Regions from separate parts of the Acetobacter sp. P1H12_c genome, predicted to be linked through region 1. Evidence: riboswitches for the same ligand, from Rfam matches in the RefSeq annotation. Region 1 holds a riboswitch; each other region holds the start of a gene.
The links. Region 1 has a riboswitch for cobalamin ahead of KP699_RS15315 (TonB-dependent receptor). Riboswitches for the same ligand answer to the same signal wherever they lie in the genome.
Positions count from the first base shown of each region.

Region 1 (7,041 bases):
CCCTGATGCCGGACGTGCTGATTAAAGGTGCGGACTATAAACCGGAGCAGGTTGTGGGTGCTGACCTTGTGGTGGGTAATGGGGGCGAGCTTGTGCTGGCCACGCTGGCCGCAGGGCATTCCACAACGGCTACGATTGGACGGATTCAGCAATCATGAGTCGCACATTGCCCCCCAACCCTCTGACAGATGCCCAGACCGACGGCGCACCGCTGCCTCTGGTTGCCGTGCGGGACCGGTTTTCGGACTGGCTGTTCCAGAAGGCTCTGCCGTTCTGGGCCACAACGGGGTGTGACGGCACCCCGCATGAGCTGGCTCTGCTGGGTGCGCAGGAACATCTCACGCTGGAGGGTGAGCCCGCTTTGCCGCCGTTCAAGCGGGTGCGGGTGCAGGCGCGGCAGTTGTTTGCGTTCTCATGGGCTGCGTTGCAGGGGTGGGAAGAGGGTGTGTCCCGTGCGCACGGCATTTTCCGGTTTATGCTGCATGCCCACCGGGAGGACGGGGGCTGGGCGCGCATCTTAACCCGTGAAGGCGCGGTGAAGGATGCCACGGCTGACCTGTATGATATCGCGTTTGTTGTGTTTGCTCTGGCCTGGTATGGGCGGCTGGAAGGCTCCGGCCGGGCGGAAAAACTGGCGCGGGACACTCTGGGCTGGGTGCAGCAGAATATGGCCACGCCGAATGGTGGCTTTCTGAACTGGCTGCCCGATGATGGTGCCCCCAGGCAGCAGAACCCGCATATGCATCTGCTTGAAGCCGCACTGGCTCTGTATGGTACCACGCATCATGAGGCCGATCTGGCTCTGGCCCATACGTTATATGAGTTGTTCCGGAACCGCTTTATGGACCCTGTTACGGGCACGCTGGGCGAGTTCTTTGCAAAAGACTGGCAGCCTGCCCCCGGTGAGGCCGGGCAGTGGGTGGAGCCGGGGCATCATTTTGAATGGGTGTGGCTGCTGGGGGAATATCAGCGCCTGACGGGCGTGGAGACGTCCGAACCTGCCATGCGGCTGGCCAGCTTTGCCACCCGCTTTGGCCTTGAGCCGGAGACGGGCCGGGTTCGGGATGTTCTGACGCGCGACGGGTCTGTTCTGCGCGGCGGCTCCCGCCTGTGGGTGCAGGGGGAAGCCCTGCGCGGTATCCTGAGCCGTGACAGGCTGGATAGCCGGGGGATTGCCGTCCGGCTGGCGGAAAATCTGCTGGACCATTATTTTACCGGCTGCCCGGTTGGCACATGGGTGGACCAGCTGGATGCGGCGGGCGCGCCGGCTGTAACCAAAATCCCGACCAGTTCCCTCTACCACATCATCACGGCGTTTGATGCGCTGGATCTGGCGGCAAAGCAGGCCACAAAGCCCGTTTTGCCAAAGCTGTAAGGCATGGGCGTTTTTCGGTTAAAGCCGGAAGACGGATGTGTCAGGACCTGATAAACGAAACGGCGTGAGTATGACCCAGACCCAACCCGCGCGGCAGGAAGAAGAAACGCTTCTGTCGCTCTCCCTTCGCCATCCTCCTGCCAACCTTGAAGCAGAGCAGGCCCTTCTGGGCGCGCTGCTGACAAACAACCGGGCGTATGACCGTGTTTCCGACTTTCTGACGGGCGCGCATTTTGCCAACCAGGTCAATGGTCGGATTTATGATGCCATTGCCCGCCGGATTGAAAACGGCCAGCTTGCGGACCCTGTTACGCTGCGGGCCGAGCTGGAAAATTCCGGAATCCTGAATGATGTCGGTGGTATGGCCTATCTGGCCAAACTGCTGACCTCCATGGTCGGCATTATCAACGCCGGGGATTATGGTCGCGCCATTCATGATGCGTGGATCCGCCGCCAGCTGATTGATATTGGCGAGACCGTGGTGAACAGCGCGTTTGGCACAATTTCTGATCTGTCCGGCCCGGACCAGATTGCCGCGGGGGAAGAGGCTCTGTTCCGCCTCGCGACTGAAAAAGGGCAGGACGGCGGCTTTGTGGTGTTTGACCGCGCCCTGACGGACGCCATTAAAACAGCGGAGCTGGCCTTCAAGCGGGAAGGGCACGTGTCCGGTCTGACCTCTGGCCTGCGGGATCTGGACAAGAAAACCGGTGGGCTGCACCCGTCGGATCTGATGATTCTGGCGGGGCGTCCCGCCATGGGTAAAACCGCGCTGGCGACCAAAATTGCCTTCTCCGCCGCGCGTGCGCTGATGATTGAGGCGGAAGAGAAAGGGCCGGGCGTGGAGCCAACCGGCACGGTGGCTATTTTCTCTCTGGAAATGTCGGCCGAGCAGCTGGCCACCCGTATTCTGTCCGAGCAGGCGGAAGTGTCCGGTGAAAAAATCCGTCGTGGGGATATCGGGCAGAAAGAGTTTGACCGCTTTGTGCGCGTCAGCCGTGAACTCTCCCGCCTGCCTCTGGTGATTGACGATACCCCGGCGATCTCACTTTCCGCCATGCGGACCCGCTGCCGCCGCCTGAAGCGCACGCGCGGGCTGAGCCTTGTGGTGGTGGATTACCTCCAGCTTATGCGTCCCTCCGTTGGCACACGCCCGGAAAGCCGCGTTCTGGAAATCTCCATGATTACACAGGGGTTAAAGGCGATTGCGAAGGAACTGGAAGTGCCGGTTATCGCGCTCTCCCAGCTCTCCCGTCAGGTGGAAAGCCGTGAAGATAAACGCCCGATGCTCTCGGATCTGCGTGAATCCGGGTCCATTGAGCAGGACGCGGATTCCGTGATGTTTGTGTATCGTGACGAATATTATCTCCAGCAGCGTATGCCCAAGGAAACAGCGTTTGATTCCATGGAAAAATACTCAGCCGCGCTGGATGACTGGCAACGTAAAATGAGCCTTGTGCATAATAAGGCCGAACTCATTCTGGAAAAACAGCGTCACGGCCCCACTGGCGTCGTGCATCTGTTCTTTGAAGGAGAGTTCACACGTTTTGCGGATCTGGATATGGTGCATGAGGAGCCGCATCACTAAGAGCGGCCCGCTGCACGCAGGCTGGTGCGGCGCAGCCGCCTGATGCCGATAAGAACGCCGGACAGAAAAACGCAGAACACGCCACACAATAATGGAACGGCAATGCTCCGGTGCATCAGGGTTCTGCGCAGTCCGGCCTGAAAGTCCAGATCATGAAACCCGTACACCAGCCAGCGGGATTGGCGGGCAGGGCCGTCCAGAATGGTCTGCACAGCGCCGGACTGTCCGTCCAGATAGGTCAGGGTGCCATCGGTCGCCTGTGCCCGCCAGACGGGAAAATGGCGTTGATGCGTGGGGCGGCTGAAGTAATAGGCATCCGCCTGCGTTAGAAAAGTCAGGTCGTCCGGCGTTTTCAGCAGGCCCGCTGGCTTAAGCATCAGGCTGATCTGCTCTGGGGTGAGAGGCGCTGGAGTCAGGGCTTCATCCAGTCTCCGGCTCTTGGGTCCGGTAGCGGTTTGCTCCGTGATCTGCATAAAAACTTTGCTGTTTAGAAAAGCCGTTTTTATGCCGGTGCATCCGGGTGGTGCGGCACTTATCAACCGTGAGAGAACCTGATGGATCTCCGCGCCGGTCGCCGTGCCAGTCACGCGCAGGGGACGGGTCGCGTTTGGATTGCTTTGAAACAGGCCTGCGGGAGACATGGTAAGCAGTCCGGTTGTAACCCATAAAAGGGCCAGCACACCAAACACCGCGCCACAGAGATGATGGACCCCATGCCACCCTTTATAAGGGGTAAAGGGGGCTGCGCGGCGCAGGCGCAAAACGCCAATCCACAGCCCGGTAACGGTGAGAAAAACTCCCGTGCCAGACAAAAGAATAACGACGTCGCTCCAAAGCGCCGGGTGCTTGCGCAGCACCGCCGGGTAAAGCCAGTGTGGAATAGCCCCAACCCATGCCCAGAGGCGGGTGGAGCGTGTTGTGGCCTGCATGACCTCTCCGGTCAGGGAGGAGACGTAAATCTGCGTGCGCGCCGCATCGGGAAACAGAAAGCGATAAAAGCCATTTTCCCGGCCATGAGTATCCAGAATCCACTGGTCGTCTGTGGTCAGGCCATCAAAGACGGGGCGGCCCTGTGCACCGGTGGCCCGCGCATATCGGGTGGCGCTGGTAGCGGCATCTTCCGGGGTGATGCGCCCCGCATGGCCGGTGCGCAGGTCCAGCGCAAAAGGTGGGCCTTCCTGTGGCGTGAGCGTCAGAACCGGTTCGTGCCCTACCATATTGATCTGAAAAGCCTGAAAGCGTTTTGTGCTGCCCAGTTTAGCCAATTCCGGAAGTATGGCGGGCCAGTGGATTTCCGTCGGAACACGGCGCAAGGCGTCTTCCTCCGGCTGAGGCCATGTGTGCCAGAGCATGACAAGGCCGGAGGCGCACCAGCCTGCCATCAGCAGGCCCATGCCAATACCCAGCCATCGGTGGGTCAGATACAGCGTCCGGCGGAAGGCCTTCATGCGGGGCTGTTATACAGCGCCATGGCGGCGTTCTGGGCGCCGCGCGTCCAGTGGACGGCCACATAGGCCCGCACAATGCGCTGCGCGGCAGCGGGCGGCATGTCCATCCTGAGGGCTGGCATGGCTTCAAGATAGTCAGAGGCGGTGAGGAGCAGCGGCCGGAAAGCCTCTTCCAGCACAGCGCCCCGCTCCCGGTGGGGGGCAGGCAGGGACGGGACCAGCTTGAGGAAGAGCGCGTGGCCGTTCTGGGCAATGACCTCCTCCTGCTCAGGGGGCGGCAGGTGCGCCAGATGCGCGGCCTGCAAGGCATGAGCGCGGGACGGGCAGGCGCTGAGCAGGCGGGCAAAAGCCGGATGATACGCCTCTTCTGGTTGAAAAGGCCGGGGGAAGGGGGAAAACGGTCCCACTGGTATACTCCTGCCTTCCGGTACATCCCGCCCGGCGGCGTGGTCTGAACGACAACAGCAGGTCTCCTGGCTCACGGTTAAACGTCCGTCTCCCGCCTTCCCGGTTGTGCACCAGTGGCGTGCCTTGCGGCAAAAAGACACGGACAAACCGCCTACAGTTGCGGGAGCAGCGACCGACTGAGCCGTGCGGCACGGCATACGGTCTTCCCTTTTAACCCGCCTGCGCGGGGCTGTTGACTGACAGGGAGAGACTGTACGCAAATGCCGGTTTTGCGCAACAGGCCGGTGTGCAACGTGCGGCACGGCCTGTGCCTTAGAGCCGTTTTTTATGGGGTATAAAGCTGCACGTTCGTTGACAAGGTTTTTCAGACCCTGTTTACGCTGCACGCAGCAATGGTGCTTTGTGGCTGCGTGCGCGGCCAGAAGGCTAAGAGGGAAATCGGTCCAAGCCGATGCTGCCCCCGCAACTGTAAGCTGAGAGGGCTTGCGGCGTTCATGCCACTTTCTGTGTCATCCACAGGGGGGAAGGCAGCCGCAGGACCCGAGGACCAGCAAGCCAGGAGACCTGCCATTGCGCCAAAGTCACGGACGGAGCTGCCATACGGGGTGATGTGGCGGCGAGGCACGGTTTGCTCAGTGCCTCCATCGCGGTGACGTTGTTTTGGAGCGAACCCGTGCGTCCAGTCTCTTATGCCCTCAGTCTTCTGTTCGGCATCAGTTGCGTGCCCGCCGCCTATGCGGCCACCCCTGATCCCTCAGACCCGAAAGCCAGTGCTGCCCATCCGTATAAAAAACGGACAGCAGTACCCCCGGCCAGAAAGGTGGCAGGCCCTGAATATATCACGGCTTATGGTAAAACCGCCCCTCTCCAGATGACACCCGCAGTCGGTGGGAAACTTGGCCTGTCCATCCAGCACACGCCGGGCACACTCAATGTGGTCTCGCATGATCTGATGATGCAGCGCGGTTATGCCCAGGCTGAGGCCGCGGCAGACAGCGCGCCGGGTGTTTCCTCTGGCGGGTCTCCGGGGTCGCCCGCGCAGCTGATGATGCGCGGCTTTACCGGCAACCAGATTCTGGTGCTGCATGATGGCCAGTATTTTGGCCCGACCACCATGGTCAACCGGCCTCAGAACACCTTCAATCTGGAAAGTGTGCAGGTGCTTAAAGGCCCGTCCTCCGTGTTGTATGGGCAGGGGGCCGTGGGCGGCACGGTGGATATGCGTAGCCGTACGCCCACGTTTGATGGCCCGCATGCCAACGCACTTGTATCCTACGGCAGTTTTAATACGTGGAACGCCGGGGTTGGCGGTTCCGTGCCGATTACGCAAACGCTGGCTTTGCGCACGGATTTCAGCCGGACATCGTCTGACGGATTTGTAAAAGGAGCCGACCCGCACTCGGATGATTTTACGACAACCTTGCTGTGGAAGCCGACGGAAAAGTTCACCGCGCGGCTGAGCATGGATTATCTGACGGACCGGCTTTCCACTTATTACGGCACGCCGCTGGTGGATCTCTCGCAAACAGGCGGACGTGTGGGTGGTCTGCTCAGTTCCAGCAAAGGGCTGGGCCTTACCCGTGCGTCCCTGTGGCGGTACTATAACGTGCGGGATGGCAAGGCCGGGTCTGTCAACGCGACGCCCACACTGCATCTGGACTGGCGGGTGAACAGCCATGTTCTGTTTCATAACAGCAGCTATTTCATTTATTCTAAACGACGCTGGAACAACGCGGAAAGCCTGACTTACATCAGCGCCCCCGGCCAGACGGATGCCGCAGGCAATGCCATTGCCCCCGGCAGCATCAGCCGGGACCGGTTTTATGTGTATCAGAACCAGCATCAGGTTGGGGATACGCTGCACGGGCAGTTTGATTTTTCCATTTTCGGCATGAAGAACCGTTTTGTGCTGGGAGGCGACGCCTACTATCTGCGCTTCATCCGCAACCGGGGTTTTCCGGCTGCGGACTATGCGGACAGCGTCTCTCTTGTCAGCCCGGACGCCACGCCACTTGGGGCGTTTTCCGGGGAATACCCGTATATGAAATCCCCCACCACGATGGTGCAGGCGGGCCTGTTTCTAGAGGACGTTCTGACCATCCGGGATAATCTGCGTCTTGTGGGCGGCTTCCGGTATGACTGGCTCGCACTGGACCGGCAAAACTACCGGCAGAATGGGCAGTTTAACGCCGCAACCAGTTTTAAGGGCCACTACAACCCGGATA
Region 1 covers NZ_JACRVR010000055.1:2,996-10,036, forward strand. The annotation lists gene rfaE1 (D-glycero-beta-D-manno-heptose-7-phosphate kinase) at 1-158, shown strand, start outside; gene KP699_RS15295 (AGE family epimerase/isomerase) at 155-1,375, shown strand; gene KP699_RS15300 (replicative DNA helicase) at 1,446-2,960, shown strand; gene KP699_RS15305 (PepSY domain-containing protein) at 2,957-4,408, opposite strand; gene KP699_RS15310 (hypothetical protein) at 4,405-4,815, opposite strand; cobalamin riboswitch at 4,854-5,065, opposite strand; cobalamin riboswitch at 5,193-5,403, shown strand; gene KP699_RS15315 (TonB-dependent receptor) at 5,490-7,041, shown strand, end outside.

Region 2 (7,041 bases), on a different contig from region 1:
GCCAGTCTGTCAGGCCATGATGCTCCCGCGCCTGCACCAGCCCCAGATGCCGCTCCGGCAGCGGAGTGCCGGGCTGGCGGAGCAAGGTGCCACAGACCGGCAGGCCCGCCGCCCGAATGGCCTCTTCTGTCAGGCGGGCATGGCGGGGAGAGGCCACGCGGTTCAGCACGACGCCTGCCACCTGCACCTCCGGCTGCCATGTGGCAAAACCATGCGCCACGGCCCCGACCGTCTGGCCCTGCCCTGAGACATCCAGCACCAGCAGCACGGGAATATTGAAGCGCGAAGCGATGTCTGACGGTGCGCCGCGTGCACCCTCCGGTGCCACAAGCCCGTCAAACAACCCCATGGCGGATTCCACCACCACAAGGTCTACATCCTGCCGGGCAGCCTCCAGCGTTGCGGCCAGCAGGGCCGGGTTCATGCACCAGCTATCCAGATTCAGGCCGGGGCGGCCTGTCAGGGCGGCATGAAAGGCCGGGTCAATATAGTCCGGGCCGGTTTTTGCCGCCCCCACCCGGATACCGCGCCGCCGGAAGGCCGCCAGCAGCGCCAGCGTAACGGTAGTTTTCCCGCCGCCGGAGCGCGGGGCGGCCACCATAATTGCACGGACGCTCATGCGCGCTCCCCCGGCGTGTGAGAGTTCTGCTGAGACCCTTGCGCATTTAACGTCTGTTCGCGGACCATCTGGTCTTCGGGCATTTGTGGGGAAACTTCCGGGCCGGCGGCGGCATGCAGCACGGGCGGCAGACCGCCTTCCAGCACCTGCGCCACACTGTTGCCGCGCGGGTGCCACAGGCCACGCTGCCAGACGTCCGCAAAGCGGGCGCGCATGGCCTCCCGCGCGGCGGGATTGGTGCGCTGGAGGAACGTATCACACGCGCTATCCCCCAGTGTGGCGGCAAAAACCCTGTCAAACTGCTGGTCAAACCGCTGTGGCAGGGTGGCGGCAAACCCATGCAGGGCCTCCAGCCCACGCGCCAGTTCCGCAGCGCCTGCGTAGCCGTGCTTCTGCATCCCGGCAATCCAGTCCGGGTTGGCCAGCCGCCCGCGCACAATGCGGGCCACTTCCTGCGCGGTGGCACGCAGGCGCGGGCTTTCCGGCCGGGAGGTATCGCCATGCCAGAGAGCCGGGCTGGCTCCGAGGGCCGCCGCCGCTGCGGCCAGTCCGCCCTCATGCGCGGCATTTTCCGGGCTTTCCAGCATATCGGTTTCCGCGTGGTCCTGCACATGCAGCACGGCATCCGCCTGCCCCAGTAACCGGGCGAGGATCGCGGTATCCTGCCCGCCATCCCGGCCGCCGCCGTAAGTCCATGCGGAATTTTCAAGCCATGCCTGACCAAGGGCCGCTTGATCCGCCCCCGTGCCGGTGTGCAGGGCGTCCTCCAGCCCCGTGCCGTAAGAACCGGACGCTGCGCCAAAAATGCGGGCGGTCGCACGGGTTCGGGCCGCACCCTCCAGCCCCTGTACGCTGGCGGCCAGAGGGTTCCACTCCGCGGCTTCCCGACGGCTGGCAACGGCCTGCACCACCTGATCAAACAGGGCGATCTGGTCTGGGAAGGCATCCCGGAACAGGCCGGAAATACGCAACGTGACATCCACCCGCGGGCGGTTGAGCACGGGCAGCGGAATGATTTCAAACCCGCTGACATGCCCGGTGCCTGCGGCGCGCTGCACCGTAACCCCCATCAGCCGGAGTGCGAGGGCCATATCCTCCCCGCCGGTGCGCATGCTGGCTGAGCCCCACAAATCCATGACCAGATGGGTCAGCGGTTCCCCCTGCTCCTGCATATGCCGGGTGAGCAGCAGTTTTTCCATTTTTTCAGCCAGCACCATGGCGGAGGGCGTTGGCAGCGCACGTGGGTCCAGCGTGAAGAGGTTCCGCCCGGTGGGCAGAACATCCAGCCGCCCGCGCGTAGGCGCACCGGCGGGACCGGGGGCGACAAACCGGCCTGCAAGAGCCGCGAGAAGCGCCTGCGCTTCCGCCGGGCCGCTCTGACGGATGCGGTCGGTAATAGTCTGGAACAGGGGTGCGGTCTGCTCTGACGGAAGTGGATCCATCTGGCCGGAAAGACCCTGCGCACTGTCTGGCTGTGGTGTGTCTGCCTGTGGCGCACAGGCCTGAAGAATTGTCTGAGCGAGGGTCTCGGCCTCGGGCGCGGTCTGGCCAAAAATATGCAGGCCGTCCCGGATTTGCAAATCTTTCACATCACACAGATATGCATCCAGACGGGCGAGGGCTTCGGCCTCATCCTCCTCACCGGGGCGGACCCCACTTTCTGAAAGCACGCCGGTCCGGGCGGCTTTTTCCAGAATCTCCTTGCGGAGTAATGCGCCACGGCGCGGGTCCAGACCATCGGCCTCGGCATATTCATCAATCAGCCGTTCCAGCGCCTGCATTTCGGGCGAGAGGTCAGCCTGCCGGACCGGAGGCGTCATGTGGCCAATGGTCACGGCCCCGAGCCGCCGTCTGGCGGTGGCGGCCTCACCCGGATTATTGACGATAAACGGGTAAATAACGGGCAAAGACTCCGTCAACACCGCAGGCGCGCAGGCGGCGGAAAGGGCTGCGGCCTTGCCCGGCAGCCATTCCAGCGTGCCATGCGTGCCCAGATGCACCAGCGCGTCCAGCCGCCGCACGCTGCGCAGCCACAGGTAAAACGCCACATAGGCATGGCAGGGCGGGATATCCGGGTCATGATACCGGGCTTTCCGGTCGGCCTGACGCCCCCGGTCTGGCTGCACGGCAAGCGTCAGGTGCCCCAGTTCCAGCGCGCGCAGATGGAACGCGCCTTCCTGCACGCATGGGTCCTGCTCCGGCGCACCCCATGCCTGCGTGACGGACGCCATAAACCCGGCATCCAGCTCCTCCGCCAGCGCGTGGTATGTGGGGAGGCTTATCAGCGGGCGTGGGGCCGTCTGGGCCAGCAGAGTTATGAGGGTTTGTGCGTCTGGCAAAGGCGCTGGCCCGGTCTGATACCCCTCCGCCCGCAGCAGAGCGAGGATGGAGGCCAGACTGGCAAACCCGTCCAGCCCCACGGCATGGGCCACATGCCCCGTCTCCCGCGCAAGCCCGGCTCCCGGATAGTCTGAGAGGATAATACCAACCCGCTTCTGCTCCGGAGCCAGATGCCGCAGGCGTGCCCATGCCAGCGCCCGCGCCACGGTATGCCGGATACCGGGCAGATAAGGCGTGCGGGCCGCAGGCAGGCCAGGCGGCGCATCCTGCCGGAAGGAAATGGGGAGTGTTGCGATGCTGCCATCCAGTTCTGGCAGCACGGCCTGCATGGCGAGATCCGACCGGGAGAGACCGCGCGGGCTACGCCCCCAGACCTCCTGTGTCGCCCCCGGCTGGAGCAGTTGCAGGATTGGCGCCCCGGCAACCGCCAGCGGAGAATGCCCCTGCGGAGTTCTGGAAGAAAACAGGGTCGCGTTGAGGACAATATCTGGCTGAAAATTTCTCAGCGCATCGGCAACGCCACTGGCAACAGCAGGGTCTTTAAGAGATGTGACAAACAGCATCTCCACCCCGCAGCCCTGTGCGGCAAGGGCATCCGCCAGCGCGTCCAGAGCTGCGATATCCCCCACCATCAGATGGGCGCGGTAGAAAATCAGTGTGGCCCGCAGCGTGTGGCCTTCTGGCAGAGGAACAGAATCCTGACTGAGTGTTGCTGCATCTTCTGTTTTAAGATCTGTGCATGCTGCAACTGTGCGGTACACTCCCCACGGCGGCAGGGGTTCCGGCCGTGCGCCATCATCCGCGCGTTGCCCGGCGAGGCTGGCCATCAGGCGCAGGGCATGCTCCATATTGTGAGCACCGCCATACTGAAAAAACCCGTTCAGCCGCCTGCGTATTTCACCCGACACGGTGGAGAGATCCGCCAGACGGCTATCATCCGACAGCGGGGCACCGGCATCCGGCTGTGGCCGGGCTTCTCCGGGGAGCAGAGCCAGCGGGATATGGTGCGCCCGGCACCATGCCGCGAGTTCCTCAGCGCCATAGCGCCAGTAATCCAGCCCGCCGAGCAGCCGCACCACCACACAACGCGCCTGCGCCAGCGTGGTCTCCAGATACAGATCGACCGACATGGGGTGCCGCAGCCGGGCAAGGCTGGTGACCTGAAGAGAGGGCAGCGGCTCCCCCTCCCCGCGCGGACCGACCTTCAGCCGTGCCTGTGCGTGCAGCAGGCCGAGCAGGTCACTTTCCGTAAAGGACAGGACTACAAGTTCCGCCGGAGGCAGGCCGAGGTCTTCCGCCACGTCCTGCTCATCCAGCGTCCGGCTGTCCCGCACAAGGAGGTGCATGGGAGCTGGCCGCCTGCTTAACCGGCGGACGTTGCGGACGGATCTGCCGCCAGCGCGGCCGTAATCGCAGCCTGATCCAGCCCTTTCTGCCCGATGACCACAATGCGGCCGGTGCGGGCCTCCTGCGGGGTCAGGGGGCGGTCAAACTCATGCCGGAAGCGGGTGCCGACACCCTGCACGGCCAGCCGCATGGGCTTGCCCTGCACGCTGGCAAAGCCCTTCATGCGCAGGACGTCATACCGGGCCGCCACGTCCTGCAACAGGGTCAGAAAGCGTTCGACGGAAAGCTGTTCCGGCACGGTGACGACGAAACTTTCAAAATCATCATGCTCATGCTCGCCATCTTCCGCATCATGGTGCGACGGACGGGACTGGAGATCAGCCTCGGCTTCCGCCCCCAGACCCAGCAGCACGGCGGGGTCCACCTTGCCATCCTGCGCGCGGATAATGCGCACCGGGCGCGGACAGAGGGTTTTGATCTCTGCTTCCACCGCATCAAGCTGTGCGGCATCCAGCAGGTCCGTCTTGTTCAGAACAATCAGATCCGCCGCGTTAAGCTGGTCTTCAAACACTTCCGCCAGAGGGTTGTCATGATCCAGTGAGGGATCGGCCTCGCGCTGTTTTGCCACGGCCTCCGGATCATCCGCAAAGCGGCCGGAGGCGACGGCGGGGGCATCCAGCACCGTGATGACGCCATCCACCGTCATGCGGCTGCGCACGGTGGGCCAGCCAAAGGCTTTAAGCAGCGGCTTAGGCAAAGCAAGGCCGGAGGTTTCAATCACCACGTGTTCCGGCGGGTCGGCCCGGTCCAGCAGGGCTTCCATGGTGGGCAGGAAATCATCCGCCACGGTGCAGCACAGGCAGCCATTGGTGAGTTCCACAATATCATCCTCCCGGCAGCCTTCCACGCCGCAGCCGCGCAGGATTTCTCCATCAATGCCCAGAGAGCCGAATTCATTCACGACAACGGCAATACGGTGGCCCTGCGCTTTTTGCAGGATATGGCGCAGGAGCGTGGTTTTGCCCGCCCCCAGAAAGCCTGTGATGATGGTGACGGGAACGCGGGTGGATGCGGTCATGACGGCTCCTGTTCAGAAACTGTGGCCTCAGGGTAGAGGGTAGCGGGCACGCGGCCCAGAATCATATCAGAAAGAGAGGCCGGACGGCGGGACGGCATGACCGTGCCTTTGGCCGAGGCTGCATAGAGCCGCGCATAGGCCAGAAGATCTTCCGCCTTTTCCGGCCCCAGATGGCCGAGCAGCCAGGTCCAGCGGCCCGGCATGGCAATGGCCGCCGTACACCCGCGGTCACACGATGCCAGACAGGCAACGGGACGCAGCGTGACTGGGCAGTCCTGTTGTGAGGCCTCCAGCAGGGCCGTCAGGCGGTCCAGCAACTGTGCTCCCGGAGGGTGATCCATGCCGGGGCCGCCGCGCCGGCAGGTGGTGCAGACATGCAGCACCGGGCCTTCTGCCACGGCAGGCGGCGCGTGGGAGGACGGGGCGGAATGCGGAACAGACGCAGGCATAAAAAAATTCCCGATCAGGCGCCGCTCTGGGAGGATGCGGCCCTTAAACGGAGTGCATGCACAGTGCTCCTGCAGGCACAGGAGTGATGCGCCAGCCCCGCGCACCCTCGTCTTCCGGGCACCCCGCCGGACACGACACCTCAGACAGCCGCCCGCCCCGGAGGGCAGCGCGGATGATGGCAGGTCTCCTGGCTTGTGTCGTGCGGGCCTGCGCGGAATAAACCTTGCAGCCTGCGGGTCCGGCTGCCTTCCCGGTCCCCTTACCGGAGCCGGTGGCATGGACCTGCCCGCCAGAGGCGGCAGGCCCATAGCGGACCATGCAATCACTTACAGTTGCGGGGGCAGCGACGGCCTTGCAGCGGATGCTGCGCACCGGTCTTCCCTTTTCATCCCTCGCGGGACACCATCATGCGGCAAGCATCGCATAATACCGGTATTTTTCAAGCCGTAAGCCGGGCGCTTTATGAGCAGACCTGTTCTGCCGCCTCTTCGTCCTCATGCTCCGCCAGCCTGACGGGAAAGGCATTGCCGCTCAGCACCACTACCAGCATGGCCACACAGCACAGCGCCACAGAAACAGGCACCAGAACCGCAACGCCATACGCGGACAAAAGCTGCCCCCCAAGGGCCGAGCCAAGCAGAATACCGATATTGCTGGTGCTGTTGACCGCCGCCCCCGCCGTATCCGCCGAGGTGGCGCGGGTGCGGATCGCCCCGGACATGATGAACGGAATGATGCAGGCATAGGCCGCGCACCAGAGGCAGACAACCGCCACACTCCCCCAGCCCGGCACCAGCGTACCGCCCAGCAGCGCAATTGCGCACGCCATGACCACTCCTGCGCCGAGCATCCCCACACGCGGGCAGCGATCCACCATCAGGCCGGAAGCCCAGAGGCCGGACAGCCCCAGAACCCCAATAATCAGCAAGGCCAGACTCACGGACTGCTCGGGCAGGCCATGCGCCATCAGCACCGGAGCGATATAGGTGTACACAACATTATGGGCGAGGAAGAACATGGCGTTTGCCGCCACAACCCACCCGAAGGCGCGCACAGCCTCACGCGGGGCCTTATACGGACCGGACGGACGCCCCGCCGGTTTGACAACGGGCGGCAGGCAGACGGCAATCAGCACAGTCAGAAACGCTGCCAGCCCCGCCACAACCAGCATCGCGATACGCCAGCCCGCAAAATGCCCGAGCGCCGC
Region 2 covers NZ_JACRVR010000009.1:37-7,077, reverse strand. The annotation lists gene KP699_RS07070 (cobyrinate a,c-diamide synthase) at 1-619, opposite strand, end outside; gene cobN (cobaltochelatase subunit CobN) at 616-4,305, opposite strand; gene cobW (cobalamin biosynthesis protein CobW) at 4,323-5,384, opposite strand; gene KP699_RS07055 (DUF1636 domain-containing protein) at 5,381-5,833, opposite strand; cobalamin riboswitch at 5,994-6,256, opposite strand; partial or broken gene KP699_RS07050 (MFS transporter) at 6,295-7,041, opposite strand, start outside.
Region 2: linked by a shared signal. The riboswitch ahead of KP699_RS07055 (DUF1636 domain-containing protein) and the one ahead of KP699_RS15315 (TonB-dependent receptor) in region 1 are both predicted to bind cobalamin.

Region 3 (7,041 bases), on a different contig from region 1:
CGCAAAGCGCGCCACATACGGGAACCATGCCAGCGTATCCCCCAGCGTGCCGACGGGAAGCTGGATGATGACGTCCTGCCCGCGGGCATCATACTCACAGGTAAAGGCCGGGCGTTCCACCCCGTCTGCGCCAATATCCGTGACCTCAATCCCGAAGCGCACATAATAGCGTTTGCTGGACGTGATGGTGGCCCCGGCGGCTTCATGCCGGAAGAGGATGTTCCCTGTATCCAGATCCCGCAGGATGACGCGCCATGTTCCGTCCTTACGCTCGGGCACATGCACGCGCGCGCCAAGATTGAAGTCATACCGGATGCCGTGCGGCCCTTCCATCACCGGGAGCGCGGGCGGGGGCAGATAGGCGGGTTTATCCGGGGTTTTGGCCGCGGGTTGTGCGGCGGCACAGGCGGCGGCAGCCTCCTGCGGCGGGGTAGCTGGCGCAGCCTGAGGCTGACCGGCAACCGGGGGAGCCTCTGTGGCGGAAGAAACGAGAACGGCAGTTTCGGACAAAGACTGTTCCCCAGAGAAAGAGACGAAAATAAAGAGACGGAAAATTCGTGACAAAAAATTTACGAATTAAACCCGTGCAGGAACACTTAAGATTTGTCCATGCGTTTTATAGTTTGTGCGTTCTCTGAGCATCAGAAGGACGATACGGTGGAAATGTTATGTGTTTTTTAATATTTTCTCAAAAATTACTTCCGGACTGGGTCAGTTCCTCCGGATTTTCTCTGAAATGTCATAAATCATGCGGTACTGTTGCACGATATTCATAGAATGATCACAGTGCAGCAAGACCAATCTATCGTGAAATTTTCACGTTTAAGGCCATTCTGATGCAGAGTTTTTCACGCCGTTCTGTTCTGGCGGCCTCCTGTGCCGCCGCACTCTGCGGGAGCGTACGGCGGGCCGTGGCGGCACCGTCCCTCGCGCCGCGTCCGCTGCTATTTGCCCACCGGGGTGCCTCGGCCCTGCGGCCGGAGCACACACTGGCCTCCTACGTGAAAGCCATTGCGGACGGGGCGGACTTTATTGAGCCGGACCTTGTGATGACCAAAGACGGCGTGATGATCTGCCGCCATGAAGCCAATATTGCCGAGACGACCGACGTGGCGCAGCGGCCGGAATTTGCCAGCCGTAAACGCAGCCTCAGCATTGATGGCAAAACAGAAACCGGCTGGTTTACGACGGACTTTACCCTCGCCGAACTGAAAACCCTGCGGGCGAAAGAACGGCTGGCCAGACTGCGGGTGCATAATACCCGCTATGACGGGCATTTTGACATTCCGACTTTTGAGGAAATGATTGACTGCGTTGCGGCGGAAGCCGCGGCGCGCGGGCGTGTTCTGGGGCTGATCCCCGAGATCAAACACTCCACGCATTTCCACGCCCTCGGGTTTGACCCGGAAGCGGTGTTTTTACGGACGATTGCCGCGCATAACTATACCCGCACGGCTCCGCTGGAAGTGCAGTCCTTTGAAACAGGCAACCTGAAACGCATCGGGGCAGATGTGCGGACCATCAACCCGCAGGCGCGGCTGATGCTGCTGATGGGAGAGCGGAAGGAAGTGCCGCCTGATCTGGCCGCCCTGGGCGAGAAAACCACATTCGCGGACCTGATGACCCCCGCTGGCCTGCAAGACGTGCGGCGCTATGCGGATGTGATTGGCCCGTCCCTGACTGACCTTATTCCGCGTGATGCACAGGGGAACTGGCTTGAACCGTCCTCTCTGGTGGAGGATGCCCATGCGGCGGGCCTGCTGGTGCATGCTTATACCTGCCGCCCGGAAAACTATTTCCTGCCGCGCCAGTTGCGCAATGGAGAGGGCGACGCCGCCCGCAATGTCGCCGGGTCTATTGCCGATATCCGGCGGTATCTGGATATGGGGCTGGACGGGTTTTTTACAGACGACCCGGCAATTGGCCGGATGGCGGTAGATCAGCTCTGAGCAGAGAACCCGCTATGTCAGGCCGGGGGTGGTTCTTTTAAGACAAGCGGTAATCCGGCCGCAATGAACAGCACTTTCCCGACCTGTGCGGCCAGCCGCTGATGAAGCAGACCGGCTTCATCCCGGAACTGCCGGGCGAGTTTGTGTTCCGGCACGATCCCCAGCCCGACCTCATTCCCGACCAGCACAGTGGGGGCACGCCGCTCCGCCAGTGCAGCGAGCAGCGCGTGTGTAGCGTCCGGAATACGCCGCTCTTCCAGCAGCAGGTTGGTCAGCCACAGGGTCAGGCAATCCAGCAGGACCGGGCGCGTGGCGTGGGCGCGCAGAACATCGGCCACGGCAAATGGCTCTTCTACTGTCTGCCAGCCCTCCGCCCGGCTGGCACGGTGGTGGGCAATGCGCTCCTGCATTTCCGTATCAAACGCGCGGCCTGTGGCAAGGTAGACCCACGGGGCGGGCAACGCTGTAATCAGGGCTTCCGCATGGCGGCTCTTGCCAGACCGCGCACCGCCCAGAACTAATGTTGTGCCAGGCAGGCCTGCGGGGAGCAGGGCTGTCTCCTGTTCCGGCATAACCGCCGCAGCGGGCGAGGCTGTGGGCTGCTGGCCCGACGGAGGGGCAGTGTCTGCCTTGAGCGAGAGAGTGTTCATGCGCTATCCGCTTTCCTGCTGCCATGTCAGTATGGCGTTTATAACAGCATAAATTCAGGGTCATGCCACCAGCTTCCTCCCCCACTCCTGCTCCTCCGTTTGCGTCCCTCGCCGCCCTGCGCGCTGCATGCCTCGCGCTGCCGGGGGTGGATGCTGTGGCTCAGCAGCAGATTGCCTCCCGTGAGGCCGAACTGACCAAACCGGCGGGCAGTCTGGGGCGGCTGGAAGAGCTGACACAGTGGCTGGGCGGCTGGCAGAGGCGGGCGCAGCCCCGGCTGGACCGGGTGCAGATTCTGATTTTTGCGGGCAATCATGGCGTCGTGCGGCAGGGCGTTTCCCCCTGGCCGCAGGATGTGACGGCCCAGATGGTGCAGAATTTTGAACAAGGCGGGGCTGCCATCAACCAGCTTGCCCGTGTGGCGGGTGCGACGTTGCAGGTTGTGCCTGTGCGCGGGCTGGCTGCCACGGCGGATTTCACCACGGCCCCGGCCATGACGGAAGAAGCCTTTCTGGACGCGGTGCAAACAGGGTATAACGCCGTGCTGCGTCCATGTGACCTGCTGTGTCTGGGAGAAATGGGCATTGGCAACACCACGGCGGCAGCGGCTCTGGCGGCGGCTCTGTTTGGCGGCACCGGGGCCGACTGGGCCGGGCGCGGCACCGGGCTGGATGCCCCCGGCGTGGCGCATAAAGCGCGGGTGATTGATGCCGCTCTGGCGCACCATAAGGCAGAAGTGGCGGCGACACAGGGGGCCTCTGCGGCGAAGAGCGAACACGCAAAGCGGTTGGGCGCGGTAACACCTGCCTATGACCCGCTGGAAATAGCCCGCAGGCTCGGCGGGTATGAACTCGCGGCTTTGCTGGGGGCGACGCTGGCGGCGCGGCATTCCGGCATTCCGGTGCTGCTGGATGGATTTGTCTGCACGGCTGCGGTGGCTCCGTTGGCGCGGCTGGCTGCAACGGGGGGACTGGCCCATACGCGCCTTTCCCATTGTTCCGCCGAGGCAGGCCATGCGCGGCTCGCAGAAAAGCTGGGGCTGGTGCCGTTGCTGGACCTTGGTTTGCGGCTGGGGGAAGCCTCCGGCGCGGCATTGGCGGTCCCGCTGCTGCGGGCGGCGGTGGCGTGCCATAATGGCATGGCGACTTTTACGCAGGCTGCGGTTTCAGGCCGTACAGAATGAAGCCTGCCCCGGCTGAATCCTGTGTGGCCCGGGTGCGGCTGGATGTGGCCTGTGGGCTGAGTTTATTGACGCGCCTGCCGGTAAGCTGGCTGCTGTCCCCCGCGCAGCGGGCCAGCACGGCGCTCTGGCCTATGGGCCGTTCTATCTGGTGCTGGCCGCTGATCGGCGCGGGCCTTGGCGGGCTGGTGGGGATGCTGTTCTGGCTGCTGCGGCTGAGCCATATGGCGGCTCTGCCTGCGGCGGGGCTGGCGCTGGCCTTCCAGTGTGTGCTGACCGGCGGCCTGCATGAGGACGGACTGGCTGACATGGCGGACGGCTGCGGCGGGGCCACGCGGGAGCGTCGGCTGGAGATTATGCGCGATAGCCTGACTGGCAGTTACGGCGTGCTGGCCTTAAGCCTGAGCCTGCTGGTGCGGGCCTCCGCTGTTGCGGCGCTTCCTGCAACTATGGCGGTGCTGGCGCTGGTTGTGTCCGGCTGTCTGGCGCGCGTGGCATTGCTGGTTCTGGCCGCCTGCCTGCCCCCGGCCCGGCCCGACGGTCTGGCCCGCTCACTCAGTCCGCTGCCGCGCAGGCCTCTATGGCTGGGGTTGCTTCTGGCTGCGGGGTGTATGGGCGGGATACTGCGGGAAATGCTCTACGCTCCCACCGCAACGATGGGCGGCTGGCTTTCCCGTGAAAATCTGATGTGGCTCCAGTCCGGGCTTGTAGCTACGGGGGCTGCTCTGATGGCCTGCTTTCTGGTGGGAGGCGCGGCCCGCCGGATGCTGGGAGGCTATACGGGAGATGTGCTGGGCGCCGCGGCAATTGTTACGGAATGTTGTGTGCTGCCCGCTCTGACAACCGTGCTCTGAGGCGCACCGCGCGCAAAACCGGGCAACACGCAAGAACAATTAAGACAGTGCAGGCAAGAGCCCTGTGGATGCACGCCAGACGGGCGGTTGCCAGACGGAGGGTGCCAGACGAGGGGTGTCAGACGGAGGCTGAATAAATTGACAGGGGCGCAGGGGCCGTTCAGACTAAAGGCTGATCTGGGGAAGCTGGTGGAAATCCGGCACGGTCGCGCCACTGTAATCCGCTTGCTGCAAGCGGGAAGTCAGACCTCCAGCCTTGTTTTTCTGTTCACCGCGGAACGCGTTTTTACCAGCGGAGCCTGTCTGATGATGCATCCTTCCTCCCCCCGCGCGCAGGGTATTGCCGCACCTGCCCCCGTTGCCATTCCCGTTGGCGCCTTGCTGCCCTGGGCCGTGTTTGGCCTGCTGCTGTCCGTGCTGATGCTGTATTTTGTGGGGGCGGAACAGGGGGCTGTTTCCCTGATTTCCGGGCATGAAGTGCATGAATTTGTGCATGATGGCCGCCATCTGCTGGGCTTTCCCTGCCACTAAACCGCAGGGTTTTTTCTGATGATTGCTGGACGTTTGCTGGCACGCGGCATGATTGCCGGGTGCCTTGCGGCTGCACTTGCCTTTGCGTTTGCCCGCCTGTTTGGGGAACCACAGGTGGCGCTGGCCATTGCGTTTGAGGCTGCGCGCAGCGCGGCGGAAGGGGCTGCGCCGGAGCCGGAAATGGTCAGCCGGTCCGTGCAGGCCAGTTATGGTCTGGCCACCGCCACGCTGCTTTATGGCGCGGGGTTTGGTGGGCTGTTTGCGCTGGTGTTTTCCTTTGCCTACGGGCGGCTTTCTTTCTCCTCCCCCCGCGTGCTGGCGCTTCTGCTGGCTGCCGCCGGGTTTGTGACCGTGGTGCTGGTGCCGGACCTGAAATACCCGCCCAACCCGCCTGCCGTGGGGAACCCCGCCACGCTGGCGCTGCGGACGGAAACCTATTTTGTCATGATTGCGCTTTCCATCTGTGTGGCGGCCATTGCCTGCCTGATTGGCCAGAAAGTGGCGCAGGTGCGCGATAACTGGACCGGCTGGCTGTGCGGTGGCGCTGTCTTTGTGGGGCTGGCCGCCCTTGTGCAGTTTGGCCTGCCGGATGTGAATGAGGTACCTGACGGATTTCCTGCCGTGGTGCTGTGGCGTTTCCGCGAGGCCGCCCTTGGCATGCAGGTGGTGCTGTGGGGCAGCATGGGGCTGATTTTTGGCGCGCTGGCAACGCCGGTGCTGCTGGGCCGCAGCCGGAGCTGAGCCTCTCCCGCTGCGTGGCGCGCAGGTGAGGGGTATTTCTCCCTCCCTGCTCTTTCTGAAAAACAGATGATGCGATAACAGACACCAGCACCCTAGTGACCAGAAGGAGCTGTGTGGCGGATATGGACCAGAGCTGGCCTAAACTACATTCCAGACATGTCTGGTTGCTTTTCCTGTTAAGCTGCCTGTTTGCTCTGCCCATTTTTCTGGTCAACGTGCCGTATATGGATGATAACGCGCGCGTTTTATACGGCTACACATGGAGCCGCAGCGGGCGCATTTTCTCGACATTCCTGATGAACACGCTGGGTTTGCGCAGCCGCAATGTTCTTGATCTTGCTCCGCTGGGGCAGATTCTGGGCCTGCTGGCCCTTTCATGCAGCGGGGCGTTGCTGGCCGCGCGGCTGTTGCGCGGGCGCAGGATGGATGATCTTTCCGTCTGCCTGTGCGCCCTGCCGCTGGCGGTGCAGCCGTTTTTTCTGGAAAATCTGTCTTATAAATTCGACGCCTTGCCGATGCTTATGGCCCAGAGCTGCGCGGTTCTGGCGGCGCTGGTGCCGGAGGGCTGGTCTGGTCGGCGGCTGTTTGCCACATGCGCGGCTTTTCTGTTTGCGGTCATGTGTTTTTATCAGCCAGCGCTGAACACATTTCTGGCCCTCGCCGTGCTTCTGTTTGTGTGTGACACCTGTGAGGGGCGGGATCAGGCGGCATGGCGGGCGCTGGGCCTGCGGATGGCCGCACTGGGCGTAACCTATGGTGTGTATCACTTTGTGATTATCCGCCATTTTGTGCATGGCTCCTACGCTGGCCCCCATAGCGGGACCATGAGCCTGCATGATGTGCTGTCCGGAATGCTGTGGAGCAACCTGCAACAGGCGCGCGCCCTGCTGGCCTCCCTTCTGCACGGCGGGCCGGGCGTTGTTCTGGGCCTGTTTTATGCGCTCGGGGCGGCGTTTGTGTGGTCTGGTGTGCTGCCAGCCCTGCGCCGGGCGGACAGAGTTGCAAAGCTGAACGCGCTGGCACTGGTGAGCGTGCCATTTCTCCTTGTGCTGCTGGTGCCGGGGATTGTGCTGATTCTGGCGGATACGGTCATTGCGCCACGGATTTTTATGTCCTTTTCCGCCTGCGTTATTCTGGC
Region 3 covers NZ_JACRVR010000009.1:30,558-37,598, reverse strand. The annotation lists gene KP699_RS07210 (autotransporter strand-loop-strand O-heptosyltransferase) at 1-357, opposite strand, end outside; gene KP699_RS07205 (glycerophosphodiester phosphodiesterase family protein) at 837-1,949, shown strand; gene cobU (bifunctional adenosylcobinamide kinase/adenosylcobinamide-phosphate guanylyltransferase) at 1,967-2,521, opposite strand; gene cobT (nicotinate-nucleotide--dimethylbenzimidazole phosphoribosyltransferase) at 2,662-3,780, shown strand; gene KP699_RS07190 (adenosylcobinamide-GDP ribazoletransferase) at 3,777-4,631, shown strand; cobalamin riboswitch at 4,766-4,901, shown strand; gene KP699_RS07185 (CbtB-domain containing protein) at 4,938-5,162, shown strand; gene KP699_RS07180 (CbtA family protein) at 5,184-5,903, shown strand; gene KP699_RS07175 (glucosyltransferase domain-containing protein) at 6,026-7,041, shown strand, end outside.
Region 3: linked by a shared signal. The riboswitch ahead of KP699_RS07185 (CbtB-domain containing protein) and the one ahead of KP699_RS15315 (TonB-dependent receptor) in region 1 are both predicted to bind cobalamin.